DNA from 2 places in the Microbacterium oryzae genome. Region 2 is predicted to be linked to the other one. Evidence: predicted binding sites of a transcription regulator. Region 2 holds the regulator's gene; the other holds the start of a gene.
What was found. Region 2 encodes HrcA, which represses chaperone genes, less so after heat shock. Its sites were predicted from a motif close to TTNGCACTCGNNNNNNNCGAGTGCNAA; they were not measured.
Positions count from the first base shown of each region.

Region 1: a site for HrcA is predicted at 1,520-1,546, ahead of D7D94_RS10470 (Hsp20/alpha crystallin family protein). Genes of this name have one in related genera too.

Region 1 is NZ_CP032550.1:2,225,120-2,232,421, reverse strand. It holds gene galK (galactokinase) at 1-961, shown strand, start outside; gene D7D94_RS10470 (Hsp20/alpha crystallin family protein) at 1,020-1,451, opposite strand; gene D7D94_RS10465 (DUF7059 domain-containing protein) at 1,605-3,128, shown strand; gene D7D94_RS10460 (NAD(P)-dependent alcohol dehydrogenase) at 3,167-4,213, shown strand; gene D7D94_RS10455 (CCA tRNA nucleotidyltransferase) at 4,317-5,744, shown strand; gene D7D94_RS10450 (glycosyltransferase) at 5,897-7,099, shown strand; gene D7D94_RS10445 (glycosyltransferase) at 7,105-7,302, shown strand, end outside.
Region 2 is NZ_CP032550.1:721,796-729,097, reverse strand. It holds gene D7D94_RS03345 (16S rRNA (uracil(1498)-N(3))-methyltransferase) at 1-319, opposite strand, end outside; gene dnaJ (molecular chaperone DnaJ) at 324-1,442, opposite strand; gene hrcA (heat-inducible transcriptional repressor HrcA) at 1,497-2,537, opposite strand; gene hemW (radical SAM family heme chaperone HemW) at 2,623-3,840, opposite strand; gene D7D94_RS03325 (DUF1990 domain-containing protein) at 3,840-4,490, opposite strand; gene lepA (translation elongation factor 4) at 4,530-6,380, opposite strand; gene D7D94_RS03315 (ExeM/NucH family extracellular endonuclease) at 6,613-7,302, shown strand, end outside.

The DNA of each region.
Region 1 (7,302 bases), 1.5 Mb from region 2:
ACCGGCCGGGCACGCGGTGGCGGAGGGCACGGTGCCGGAATGGGCGGCGTACCCGCTCGGCGTCGCGTGGGCGGCGTACCCGCTCGGCGTCGCGTGGGCGGCGCTCGCCGCGACCGGGCGGCCGGCGGCCGAGGTCGCCGGGCTCGACATCGCGCTCGCGTCCGACGTGCCGGTGGGCGCCGGGCTGTCGTCCTCCGCCGCAATCGAAGGGGCCACCGCCTCTGCGCTGAACGACCTGTGGGAGCTCGGCCTCGACGGCCTGTCGATCGCGAAGATCGGCCGCACCGCCGAGAACGAGGCCGTCGGAGCGCCGACCGGGATCATGGATCAGGTCTCGTCGACCCTCGGCCGGCTGGACGCGGCGACGTTCCTGGACTGCCGAACGCTCGAGACCGCGTCGGTCGACCTCGGCTTCACGGCGACCGGCCTCGCGCTCCTCGTCATCGACACCCGCGTGAAGCATGCGCACTCGACGGGCGGCTACCGGGAGCGCCGGGCGTCGTGCGAGAAGGGCGCCGCGGAGATGGGCGTGCCGTCGCTGCGGGATCTGTCCGTCGCGGACCTGCCCCGCGCGGAGGAGGCGCTCGATGACGTGACGTTCCGGCGCGTGCGCCACATCGTCACGGAGAACCAGCGCGTGCTCGACACCGTCGAGGCCCTGCGGGCGGCGGGGCCGCTGGCGATCGGCGAGCTCCTCGTCGCGTCGCACGCCTCGATGCGCGACGACTTCGAGATCTCGGTCGCCGAGCTCGACACCGCCGTCGATGCGGCTCTCGGCGCCGGCGCGCTCGGTGCGCGCATGACGGGCGGCGGGTTCGGCGGAGCGGCGATCGCGCTCGTGGAGGCCGACAGCCTCGACGTCGTCTCGCGCGCGGTCGAGGAGGCGTTCGCCGAGCGCGGCTTCACCGCGCCGCACACCTTCACGGTGACGCCGTCGGAGGGCGCGCGCCGCGACGTCTGACCCCGCGCAGGAAGAAGGGCCGACGCCACCGGCCTCGGCCCTTCTCCGGTCTGCGGGATCAGGAGGTGATCTGCGTGAGCGTCTGCGCGCCCTCGCCCGACTGCTGCACCTCGATCTTGCGCGGCTTGGCCTTCTCGCTGATCGGGATGAGCACGCTCATCACGCCGTTCTCATACGTCGCCGTGATGCCCTCCGTGTCGATGCCCTGACCGAGGTTCAGCTGCCGCAGGAACGAGCCGGTGGAGCGCTCGCGCGTGATCCACTTCACGCCCTCGCCGCCCCGGCCGGTGCGCTGCGCGCGGATGGTCAGGAGCTGCCCGTCGACATCGATGTCCACGCTCCCGGGGTCGATGCCCGGCAGGTCGGCGCTCAGGACGTAGTGGTCGCCTTCCCGGTACAGGTCCATCGGCATGAGCCGCGGCGCCTGACGGTCCATGAGCTGGTCGGCCATGCGGTCGAACTCCCGGAACGGATCGAAGAACATCGCCATGGTGATCGTCCTCCCTCTGCTCGGCGGTGTCCGGATGTTTCTTGAGTCTTGCTGACTCAACTTCAGTTTTAGCACTCTCATGGGAAGAGTGCTAAAAGTGCGCTGAGAGCTCGCTTCGAGATCGCTTGAGGGTGGAGGCGGTTGAATGGGCGGGTGACCTCGCATCCCGACCTCCCCCTCGCCCGCGACCTCGCCGCCGACCTCGCGGCCGCGCGCTTCCGCTCGGAGGCGTTGCGCGCGATGTGGGGAGTGGCAGCGGATGACGCGATCGGCCGCAGCCTGCGCGCCCCGGCCCTCCGCGCCATCCGAGACCGCGACGACGCGCTCGCCGTGCTCGCACGGGTGCTCATCTTCGGCGTCGCGCAGCCGGTCGCCGACGTCGACCGAGCGCTTCCGCGCGTCGGCGCCCGCGGGCTGGCCGACCTCGGACTCGCCACGCTGGACGCCGATGTCGTCACGCCGCGCGCCGTCCTCCGCCCGCAGTCGTTCCATGATGATCGCGGCCCCGGGGAGTGGCTGCTCGCCAGCGACCTCGACGAGATCGCCCTGGGCGGCGGCGCGCTCGCCGAGGACCACGTGCTCGGCGCGGGCGGAGCATCGCTCACCCTGGCGGGGCTGCAGCTGCCCGCATCCGCCGCCTCCCTGCTCGACCTCGGCACCGGCTGCGGGGTGCAGGCTCTGCGCGCGTGCCGCTACGCGGACCGGGTCGTCGCCACCGACATCTCCGAGCGCGCGCTCCGCTTCACGGATCTGAACGCGGCGCTCGCGGGAACGGGCGCGATCGAGACGCGTCGCGGATCGCTGTTCGAGCCGGTCGCCGGGGAGACCTTCGAGCGCATCGTCTCGAACCCGCCGTTCGTCATCACGCCGCGCGTGCAGGGCGTTCCCGAGTACGAGTACCGCGACGGCGGGCTCGTCGGCGATGCGCTCATGCAGAGCGTGGTCGAGGGCGTGGGCGCTCATCTCGCTCCCGGCGGAGTCGCGCAGTTCCTGGGCAACTGGGAGACGCGCGCCGGCGTCGACGGACTCGACCGACTGCGCGGCTGGGTGGAGTCCGCCGGTATCCCTCTCGACGCCTGGATCGTCGAGCGCGAGGAGCTCGACCCGATCGCGTATGCCGAGATGTGGATCAGAGACGGCGGCACGATTCCCGGCTCGCCCGAGCACGACCGCCTGCTCGACGCATGGCTCGACGACTTCGCCGAGCGGAAGGTCAGCGCCATCGGCTTCGGCTACGTCCTGCTGCGGCGAGCCGAGAGCGCGCCGACCCTCGCGCGCTACGAGCGGGTGACGCAGGCCATCCCGTCAGAGGGCGCGCTGGGGTCGCACCTGGCCGCGGTCCTGGCCGCGCACGACCGCGTGGCCGCACTCGACGACCACGCGCTGCTCGCCCTGCACCTGAAGACGGCGTCCGACGTGACGGAGTCGCGGCACCACCTGCCGGGCGCGGCCGACCCCAGCGTGATCGAGCTGCGGCAGGGCGGCGGATTCGGCCGCTCGGTCCAGGCCGATCCCGCGCTGGCCGCGCTGGTCGGCGCGAGCGACGGCGAACTGTCACTGGGGCAGATCGTCGCCGCGCTCGCGCAGCTGCTGGAGGTGGACGAGGCGGCACTGCGGACCGCGCTCCTGCCCTCCGTGCGCGAGCTCGTGCTCGACGGCTTCCTCGCTCCGGCCTGAGCGAGTCCCGCGTTCTTCGACAGGCGTAGCCTTTCGGTATGCGAGCAGTCGTCTTCGAGAAGTTCCACACATTCCCTTCGCTCACGGAGGTCGAGAAGCCGGTGCCCGGCGCCGGTGAGGTGCTGCTGAAGGTGGCCGGCTCCGGCGCGTGCCACTCCGACGTCGCCATCTACAACGAGTTCGACGAGGGCGCCCCGGGCGCGCAGAACCCTCCCTTCGTCCTCGGGCACGAGGTGTCGGGATGGGTCGAGGAGGTCGGCCCCGGCGTCGAAGGCTTCGCGCAGGGCGAGGCGCACCTCGTGTACGGTCCGATCGGCTGTGGCCACTGCAAGGCGTGCTCGCGCGGCCAGGACACGTATTGCGAGAACGCAGCGACCATGCCGTACCTCGCGACGGGGATTGGGCGCGATGGCGGGATGGCCGAGTACGTCGTCGTGCCCGCGCGCAACCTCGTGCCCCTCGGCGATGCGGACCCGGTCGACGCTGCGCCGCTCAGCGACGCCGCTCTCACCCCGTACCACGCCATCAAGAACTCCCTCCCCAACCTCTCCGGGGGCGGTCGATTCGCCCTCGTGATCGGCCTCGGGGGCCTCGGGCAGATCGCGGTGCAGATCCTCACCGCGCTCACCGGCGCGACGGTGATCGCGACCGACATGAAGGAAGACGCCATGCGGCGTGCGGAGGCGAACGGCGCGATCACGGTGGCCGGCGGCGAGGGTCAGGTCGAGCGCATCCGCGAGATCACTGGCGGCCGCGGAGTGGACGCCGCCTTCGACTTCGTCGGAGCGACGCCGACCATCAAGACCGCGCAGGCCTCGATGGCCCAGATGGGGCGGCTCACGGTCGTCGGCATCGCAGGCGGCGTGACGGAGTGGTCGTTCTTCGCCACCCCGTACGAGTCGACGATCACCAACACCTACTGGGGCACCATCGAGGAGCTGCACGAGGTCGTGGCCATGTACCGCAAGGGGCAGATCCGTCCCGACGTCGAGCGCTACTCGCTCGATGAGGCGCTCGAGGCCTACCGCAAGCTGGAGTCCGGGCAGCTGTCCGGACGTGCGGTGGTCGTTCCCCACCAGAGCTGACGCGAGCGCGGGTTCGGCCGGCGGCGTTCGTCTCCGGCCGGGCCGAGCTCGTGCTCGACGGCTTCCTCGCTCCGGCCTGAGCGCACCGGATACCCTGGAAGCCATGCTCAACATGGCCGCCGGTCTCGCGCGCCTGGGCGACCTCGCGGCATCGCCCGTCGTCGCATCGCTCGCGCAGGCGTTCGCCGACGCCGGATTCGACCTCGCCGTGGTCGGCGGGCCCGTGCGCGACGCGCTGCTCGGGCGCCGCACGCACGACCTCGACTTCACCACCGACGCGCGACCGGACGACATCCTGCGCATCGTCACGCCCATCTCGTCGGCGCAGTGGGACATCGGACGCGCGTTCGGCACGATCGGCGCGCGCGTCAGGGGCGAGCAGGTCGAGATCACGACCTACCGCGCCGACAGCTACGACGGGGAGACCCGGAAGCCGACCGTGGAGTTCGGCGACACGCTCGAGGCCGACCTCACCCGACGCGATTTCACCGTCAACGCGATGGCCCTGCGGGTGCCCGCGGTCACGCTCGTCGACCCCACGGGCGGCGTCGAGGACCTCGTGGCCGGTGTCCTGCGCACGCCCATCGAGCCGCGCGTGAGCTTCGGCGACGATCCGCTGCGCATGCTGCGGGCCGCGCGCTTCTCCTCGCAGCTCGAGTTCGACATCGAGCCCGGCACGCTGCAGGCGATCGGCGACCTCCGCGAGACGCTCACGATCGTCAGCCCCGAGCGCATCCAGGCCGAGCTCACGCGGCTCCTGCAGACCGACGACCCGGTGCGGGGTCTCCGCGCGCTCGTCGAGACGCAGCTCATCGAGCAGTTCCTGCCCGAGATCCCCGCCCTGCGGCTCGAGGTCGACGAGCATCACCACCACAAGGACGTGTACGAGCACTCCCTCACCGTGCTCGCGCAGGCCATCGAGCATGAGAAGCTCCGCCATCCGGATGCCGAGCTTGACGTGCCCCTGCGACTGGCAGCTCTCCTGCACGACATCGGCAAGCCGCGCACGCGCAAGCTGGAGCCGGGTGGTGCGGTCTCGTTCCACCACCACGATCTCGTGGGGGCGCGGATGGCGAGAAAGCGGCTCCAGGCGCTGCGTTACGACGGCGACACGATCGGGTCGGTGACGAAGCTCATCGAGCTGCACCTGCGCTTCTTCGGCTACGCGGAGGGCGCCTGGACCGACTCGGCCGTGCGGCGCTACGTGCGCGACGCGGGGGAGGAGCTCGACCGGCTCCACATCCTCACGCGCGCCGACGTCACCACACGCAACCGCCGCAAGGCCGCGCGTCTCGCCGGCGCGTACGACGACATCGAGGCGCGCATCGCGACGCTCCGCGAGCAGGAGGAGCTCGACGCCATCCGCCCGGATCTCGACGGCAACGAGATCCAGCAGATCCTCGACATCGCTCCCGGCCCACTCGTCGGTAAGGCCTATCGCTTCCTCCTCGACCTGCGGCTCGACGAGGGCGCCCTGGGCCCCGAGGAGGCCGCGCGGCGCCTGCGCGCCTGGTGGACCGAGCAGGGCTGAACGGGGTCGAGTCGGGCTGAGCCCGGGGCCGACCGGGGCTGACCGGCATGAGCAGGCGGCACGCCTCTCGGGCTCCTCCCAGGTGGTGGCATAGGCTCGAGAGGACGTCCCCGGCTGCATGGCGCCGCCACGAACTGCACTGCGAGGCATCCGTGACCCCTACCGAGCCCGAGATCGAACGGGCGCCCGGCGCGCTCACCATCCTGCTGGGCTGCGACACGTTCTCGCCCGACATCAACGGCGCGGCCCGCTTCGCGGAGCGCCTGGCAGCGGGCCTCGTGCAGCGAGGCCACGAGGTGCACGTCAGCGCTCCGAACACCGCATGGCGGCATGTGCCCGCGCGCACCGAGGTCATCGAGGGCGAGCCGCTCATCATGCATCGGCTGCCCTCCGTGAAGCTCTGGTGGCACGAGTGGCTGCGCTTCGTCTGGCCGTGGCGTGCGAAGCACTGGGCGCGACGCGTGCTCGACGAGGTGCGCCCCGACGTCGTGCACATCCAGTCGCACATCGTCATCGGGCGCGGGCTCGCGCGGATCGCTCGCAAGCGCGGCATCCCGGTGATCGCCACCAACCACGTGATGCCGGAGAACATCCTCGACTTCACCAGGCTGCCGGATGCGCTCAACCGCGTCTTCGTGAAGTTGGCATGGGCGGATGCCCGTCGCACCTTCCAGCTGACCGCCGCGGTCACGACGCCGACGCAGAAGGCCGCGGACTTCCTCGAGAAGACGATCGACGTCGCCGGGGTCCTGCCGGTCAGCTGCGGCATCGACATGTCGCAGTACACGCCCGATCTCGAGCCGCGCACGGAGAACCGGATCGTCTTCGTCGGACGCCTCACGAGCGAGAAGCAGGTGGACGTCATCCTGCGAGCGGTCGCGAAGCTCGACCCCGCGCTCGACGTGCACCTCGAGCTGGTGGGGGATGGCGACCAGCGGCCGTCGCTGGAGAAGCTCGCGGACGAGCTGGCCATCCGCGATCGCATCACCTTTCACGGGCACACCACCGACGAGGTGCTGCGCGGAGCGCTCACGCGCGCATCGGTGTTCGCGATCGCCTCGATCGCCGAGCTGCAGTCCATTGCGACCATGGAGGCGATGGCGTCGGGGCTGCCGATCGTCGCGGCCGACGCGGTCGCGCTGCCGCACCTCGTGCACGAGGGCGAGAACGGCTACCTCTTCGCACCGGGTGACGTCGACGGCCTCGCCGAGCGGCTCACGACGGTGCTGACGGCGTCTGCCGAGGACCGGGGGCGCATGCAGCGGGCCTCGCTGCGGATGGTCGAGGCGCACGACATCACGCGCACCCTCGACACCTTCGAGGCGCTGTACCGCGGCGAGCCGATCCCCGCGTAGGCGTCGTGCACGTCGTCTTCTTCGGAGACCAGCACCTGGAGACCCTCGGGGGCGCCCAGGTCTCCGCCCGGCTGCAGCGGCAGCACCTCGAGCGCGCGGGGCACGTCGTCACGGTCGTCGCGCCGAGGCGCTGGTCGCGGGAGAGGCCGAACGCCGACGATCCCGGATACCTCGACATCCCGTCGGTTCCGGTGACTCTCGAC
Region 2 (7,302 bases):
CCTCGTCGATGCCGAGCTCGGTGGCCGCCTGCACGGCCAGCTCGTCGCGGCCGCCCTTCGCGAGCGCCTGCACGAGCACGAGGCGAGGCGTCGCGGCCGGAACGTCCTCGCGCGCGGCGACGCGCACGACGACCCGCTGCGGGGAGACCTCCGCGCAGGATCCGACGACCCACGCGCCACGGCCATCCGTCACCGTCACGTCCTCGCCGACGCGCACGCGGCGGACCGAGGCGGCGTGGTGCGCCTCGGCGCCGGTGAGCACGATGTCCTCGCCGGGAGCGACCTCTCCCGCCCGCTCGTCATAGAAGTGCAGCGCCATCGGCTCAGCCGCGGAAGCGGTCGCGCAGCTTCGAGAACAGGCCCTGGTGGAACTCGGCCAGGCGCGGCTCCGGAGCCTTGGTGCGGCGCGCGAGCTCCTCGAGCAGCTGACGCGTCTTGTGGTCGACCTTCGTGGGCGTCACGACCTGCACGCCCACGCGGAGGTCACCCCGACGCGAGGTGCGGAGCCCGGTGATGCCGCGCTCCTTCACCGTGAGGATCTCGCCCGACTGGATGCCCGCGCGGACCTCGACCTCGACCTCGCCGTCCAGGGCGTCGATCGACGTCGTGGTGCCGAGGATGGCGTCGGTCATCGAGACCTCGAGAGTCGCGAGGAGGTCGTCGCCGTCGCGGCTGAAGACGGGGTGCGGTGCCACCGTGACCTCCACGTACAGGTCGCCGTTGGGGCCGCCGGCCGGGCCGACCTCTCCGGAGCCGGGGAGCTGCAGGCGCAGCCCGGTCTCGACGCCTGCGGGGATGTCGAGCGAGACGGTGCGCCGGGAGCGGACGCGCCCCTGGCCGCTGCAGGTCGGGCACGGGTGCGGGATGACGGTCCCGTAGCCCTGGCACGCGCCGCAGGGTTGCATGGTGACCATGTTGCCGAGGAGGCTGCGCACCTGGCGCTGCACGTGGCCGGTGCCGCCGCAGATGTCGCAGGTCTGCGGGCTCGTCCCGGGCTGGCAGCACGATCCGTGGCAGGTCTCGCACAGCACCGCGGTGTCGACCTCGATGTCGCGATGCGTGCCGAAAACCACGTCGCCGAGCTCGAGCGTCACGCGCACCAGCGCGTCCTGTCCGCGCTCGCGCCGCGACCGCGGACGTCCGCCGCGGCCGCCGCCACCGCCGGCGCCCCCGCCGAAGAAGGTCTCGAAGATGTCGCCGAAGCCGCCGAAGCCCGCGCCGCCGCCGAACGGCGAGTCGTCGCCGCCCATGTCGTAGCGGCGTCGCTGCTCGGGGTCGCTCAGCACGTCGTAGGCGTGCGTGACGGCCTTGAAGTCCTCGGCCGCCTGCGGCTCCGGATTCACGTCGGGGTGCAGACGACGCGCCAGCTTGCGGTACGCCTTCTTGATGTCCTCCTGCGAGGCGTCGCGCGCCACGCCGAGGGTCTCGTAATGATCAGCCACTTCAGCCTTCCTGCGGGCGTCGTGCGCCCGTGCTCCGGTCGTCAGGGCGGCGCGTCAGCGCCGGCCCTCGTCTTCGTCCAGCAGCCTCGTGAGGTAGCGGGCGACCGCCCGTGCCGCCGTGAGGTTGCGGGGGTAGTCCATGCGCGTCGGGCCCATGATGCCGATGCGGGCGGCGCCGACGGCCGAGTCGTACTGGCTCGCGACGATCGACGCCTCCGAGAGGCCGAAGGCCGCGTTCTCGCGCCCGATGCTCGTCGCGAGCCCGTGCTCGTCGGCGACCATCTCGCTCATCAGCCGCAGCAGCGTCACCTGCTCCTCGATGGCCTCGAGAAGCGGATGGATGCTGCCGCGGAAGTCCTGCTCGCGACGGGCGAGCGTCGCTGATCCCGCCATGACGAGGCGGTTCTGCCGGAACTCGTCGAGTTCCTCGGCCGCCGCCTTCGCGACGTCCCGCAACGCCACGTCCACGGGAGTCGCCGGCGCGGGGGCGAGTTCGACCGCGCGCGCGAGCTGGTCGGCGGCGTCGCCCACCGAGCGGCCGGCGAGCAGCGGCACGAGACGTGCGGCGACGCCATCCAGCGCCTCCTGGTCGAGCTCGACGGTCAGCTGCGTGATGCGCTGCGAGACCCGGCCGGTGTCGGTCACCATGATCACGAGCACGCGCCGCGGGTCGAGCTGCACGAGCTGGACGTGCGTGATGCTCGCGCGCGCGAACGAGGGGTACTGCACGAGCGCGACCTGGCCGGTGAGCTGCGTGAGGAGCCGCACCGTGCGCGCGAGGAGGTCGTCGAGGTCGGACGGCTCCCCGAGGAACGACGTGATCGCCGAGCGCTGCGCGGACGACAGCGGCCGCAGCTCGGCGAGATGGTCGACGAAGACGCGATAGCCCTTGTCCGTCGGCACCCGGCCCGACGAGGTGTGCGGCTGGGCGATGAGCTCCTCGTCCTCGAGGAGGGCCATGTCGTTGCGGATGGTCGCGGCCGAGACCCCGAAGGAGTGGCGTTCGACGATGGAGCGGCTCCCGACGGGCTCGTGCGTGTCGACGTAGTCCTGCACGATCGCCCGGAGGACCTGCAGCCCGCGGTCGCTGACCATGTGCGCACCCCTCTCCCTGGCACTCGATGCGTCCGAGTGCCAGTCTACCGACCTCTTTCGGCGAACGGGGTGAGCGCGCCGGGCGTCAGTCGGTGAGCGCGCGCACGACGGCGTCGGCGAGGAGCCGCCCGCGCAGCGTCAGCACGATGCGCCCGCGGATGGCCGCAGCCGGCTCGACGAGGCCGTCCGCGATCAGCCCCGCCACGGCGCCTCGAGCGGACGCCGGCAGCGCGTCGACGGCGAGCCCCTCGCGGATGCGGCTCTGCAGCAGCACCCGCTCCAGCAGCGTCGCCTCCGCGTCCGGTCGCTCCCGTCCTGCCGCCGGCGACTCGCCCAGGGCGAGCCGCTGGGCGTACGCGGCCGGGTGCTTGACGTTCCACCAGCGGAGGCCTGCGACGTGACTGTGCGCACCGGGCCCGAACCCCCACCAGTCGGTGCCGCGCCAGTACGCGAGGTTGTGGCGCGAGCGGTGCGCCTCCCCCTGCGACCAGTTCGACACCTCGTACCAGTCGTACCCCGCCTCGCCGAGCAGGGCGTCCGCCAGCTCGTACATGTCGGCCTGCAGGTCGTCGTCGGGAGCCGGCACCTCGCCGCGCCGGATCTGACGGGCGAGCTTGGTGCCGTCCTCGATGATGAGCGCGTAGGCGGAGATGTGATCGGGCGCGAGCGCGAGGGCGGCGTCGAGCGAGGCGCGCCAGTCGTCGAGGGTCTCCCCCGGCGCCCCGTAGATGAGGTCGACGCTCACGTCGAGTCCGGCTGCCCGACCGGCGGCGACGGCGGTCGCGACGTTGTCGGGCGAGTGCGTGCGGTCGAGCGCGGCGAGGACGCGCGGCACGGCCGACTGCATGCCCACGGACATCCGCGTCACGCCCGCGCGCGCGAGCTCCTCGGCGACCGCCGGCGACACGGTGTCGGGATTCGCCTCGACGGTGATCTCGGCGTCGGACGCGATGCCGAAGGCGTCGCGGATGCCGTCGAGCATGCGCGCGAGGTCGCCGGCGGGCAGCAGCGTGGGCGTTCCCCCGCCGAAGAAGACGGTCTGCGCGGGGCGCAGCGCGCGGGCGTCGGCGAGCACGCCGCGGGCGAGCGCGATCTCCTGCAGGAGGACGTCGGCGTACTCGTCCTGCCGCGCGCCGCGCAGCTCGCTCGACGTGTAGGTGTTGAAGTCGCAGTACCCGCAGCGCACACGGCAGAACGGCACGTGCAGGTAGATGCCGAGGTCGGCCGACGGGTCGACCGGGAGGTCACGCGGAAGTGCGCCGTCGGCGGGTGCGGGATCGCCGAGCGGAAGTGCTCCGGCCATCAGGCGCCGGTGCGGAACAGCGGCGAGATGGCGCGCAGGTAGGCGGCGAACAGCGCCTTGCGGCGGCGGCGCACGAGCCCCTTGAAGAGGCGGTTCCAGAACGTGACGGGCCGGTCGAACGCGCGCACGTCGAACCACACCTCGTCGTTCTCGCGCCACTCGATCATGAACGACTCCTCGCCGCTCACCACCGAGCCGCCGACCGTGCCGAGGGCGAAGCCCACGCGACGCGCCTCCTCGATCACGAAGATCACCCGCAGCTCGGCGTCGGCGCGGAAGCGCGCGACCTTGCCGCGCACGGTCACGGTCGTGCCGGCGCCGACGTACGGCGTGCCCTCGGCGTCGAAGCGCTGATCGGCATCCGACCGGCTCGGCGCGACGGCGTTGCCGGAGTCGTCGAAGCTGACCCCCGTGTACGTCGGTCCCGGAGCGGGCCGCACATCGGCGAGCTCGAGGCCGGCGCCCTTCAGCGGCGCCCAGGCCAGCAGCGCGTCGACGGCCGTGCGGAATCGCTCCTCGCCGCTGCCGATCCGCCACTGTGCGGCCGCCGGAATGCTGCGCTCCGGCGGGTACTGCAGCAGGTCGGGCGCCTGCGTCGCCCCGACCGCCGCATAGTCGACCGTCTCGTCTCGGAAGGTCTCCCGGCGCATGTCGTCCACCCTAACCGCAGCCCCTGGCAAAGCCCCCGGCTACTTCCCGGACTTCGTCTCGACGTCACCCGACAGCGCGGCGATGAACGCCTCCTGGGGCACCTCGACGCGGCCGACCATCTTCATGCGCTTCTTGCCCTCCTTCTGCTTCTCGAGCAGCTTGCGCTTGCGGGAGATGTCGCCGCCGTAGCATTTCGCGAGCACGTCCTTGCGCATCGCGCGGATGTTCTCGCGCGCGATGATGCGGGCGCCGATCGCGGCCTGGATGGGGACCTCGAACTGCTGACGCGGGATGAGCTTGCGCAGACGCTCCGTCATCGTCGTCCCGTACGCATAGGCCTTCTCGCGGTGCACGATCGCGCTGAACGCGTCGACGCGGTCGCCCTGGAGGAGGATGTCGACCTTCACGAGGTCCGCCTCCTGCTGCCCCGCCGGCTCGTAGTCGAAGCTCGCGTAGCCCTGCGTGCGGCTCTTCAGCTGGTCGAAGAAGTCGAAGACGATCTCGCCGAGGGGCATCGTGTACTTCAGCTCGACGCGCTCCTCGGACAGGTAGTCCATGCCGAGCAGGGTGCCGCGGCGAGTCTGGCACAGCTCCATGACGGTGCCGACGTACTCCTTCGGCGCGAGGATCGACGCCTTGACCATCGGCTCGGCGACCGAGCCGATCTTGCCCTCGGGGTACTCGCTCGGGTTCGTGACGATGAGCGTCTCGCCCGTCTCCGTCGTCACCTCGTAGACGACGCTCGGCGCAGTGGTGATCAGGTCGAGGCCGAACTCGCGCGAGAGGCGCTCGGTGATGATCTCGAGGTGCAGCAGTCCGAGGAAGCCGCAGCGGAAGCCGAAGCCGAGGGCGACGGATGTCTCGGGCTCGTAGGCGAGGGACGCGTCCGACAGCTTCAGCTTGTCGAGCGCCTCGCGCAGGTCGGTGTAGTCGCTGGCGTCGATCGGGTACAGGCCCGAGAACACCATCGGCTTCGGGTCGGTGTATCCGGGAAGCGCCTGCGAGGCGGGAGTGCGCTGGTTGGTGACGGTGTCGCCGACCTTCGACTGGCGCACGTCCTTCACGCCGGTGATGAGATAGCCGACCTCGCCCACCGAGAGGCCGTTCGACGGCGTGGGCTCGGGGCTCGAGACGCCGATCTCCAGCAGCTCGTGCGTGGCGCGCGTCGACATCATCTGGATGCGCTCGCGCGGCGAGAGGCGACCGTCGACCATCCGGACGTACGTCACCACGCCGCGGTACGCGTCGTAGACCGAGTCGAAGATCATGGCGCGAGCCGGGGCATCGGGGTCGCCCTGGGGCGCGGGGATCTCCGCCACGAGGCGGTCGAGCAGCTCCTCGACGCCCTGCCCCGTCTTGCCCGACACCCGCAGCACGTCGGCGGGGTCGCCGCCGATGAGATCGGCGAGCTCCTTCGCGAAGCGGTCGGGGTCGGCGGCGGGCAGGTCGATCTTATTGAGCACCGGGATGATCGTCAGATCGTTCTCGAGTGCGAGGTACAGGTTGGCGAGTGTCTGCGCCTCGATCCCCTGCGCGGCGTCCACGAGCAGCACGGCGCCCTCGCAGGCGGCGAGCGAGCGGGACACCTCGTAGGTGAAGTCCACGTGACCGGGCGTGTCGATCATGTTCAGCGCGAAGGTGTCGCCCTCGTGCTGCCACGGCAGCCGCACGGCCTGGCTCTTCACCGTGATGCCGCGCTCGCGCTCGATGTCCATGCGGTCGAGGTACTGCGCGCGCATGTCGCGGTCGGACACCGCGCCGGTGAGCTGCAGCATGCGGTCGGCGAGCGTCGACTTGCCGTGATCGATGTGAGCGATGATGCAGAAGTTGCGGATGCGCTCAGGCGGTGTCGCGGCAGGCGGGAGCGGAGTCGTGGCACGAGGGGACATATCCGTCTGATTCTACGGGCCGCGGCGCGCCCGCCGTGCCCCTTCTCTCGCGCGCCGCGCCGCGCCGTGCTCCCGTGCGCCGCGCCGTGCTCCCGTGCACCGCGCCGCGGTCCTTCCGCGCAGCGCGCCGCCGTCCTCCCGCAAGGTGCTGGCCACTGTCCGTTCACCCGACGACGATTGCCTGGAAGACGCGGGGCCGACCCGCGCCTCCCGCACTCCGAAGGAGACGAACGTGCACCATCCCTCTTCCCCGCGCGGCGTCCGCCGCGCGATCTGTCTGGCGTCGACGGCCTGCATCGCCGCGGCCCTCCTCGCGCCGACGGCCGCACAGGCGGCGGTGGCCCCCGGCGCCGGCGTGCTCATCAACGAGATCTACGGCGGGGGCGGCAACAGCGGCGCCGCCTTCAGCCGCGACTTCGTCGAGATCGTCAACACGACGTCGCAGCCGCAGAGCCTCGCCGGCTGGAGCGTGCAGTACGCGTCGGCCACGGGTTCGAGCTGGCAGGTGACGCCGCTCGGCGACCTCACGCTGGCCGCCGACGCCGCTCTGGTCGTCGGGCAGGCGTACGGCTCGAACACCGCCCTGCCCGACGTCGCCGCAGACGTCGAGGGCTCGACGGCGCTCAGCGGCTCGCAGGGCAAGGTCGCCCTCGTGTCCGACGACACCGCCCTCTCCGGCTCGTCCGGGCTCGCGACCGCGGACCGGGTCGTCGACTACGTCGGCTGGGGCGGCGCCAACGACTTCGCGGGCTCCCCGGCGCCCGCGACGACCAACGCCACCGCGATCACGCGCACCGACGGAGCCAACACGGCCGACAACGGCGCCGACTTCGTCACCGCGGCGCCCACGCCGGTGGGCGGAGACGGCGGCGCGACGCCGGAGCCGACGCCCGAGCCGACGCCCGAGCCCGGGGAGCCGGTG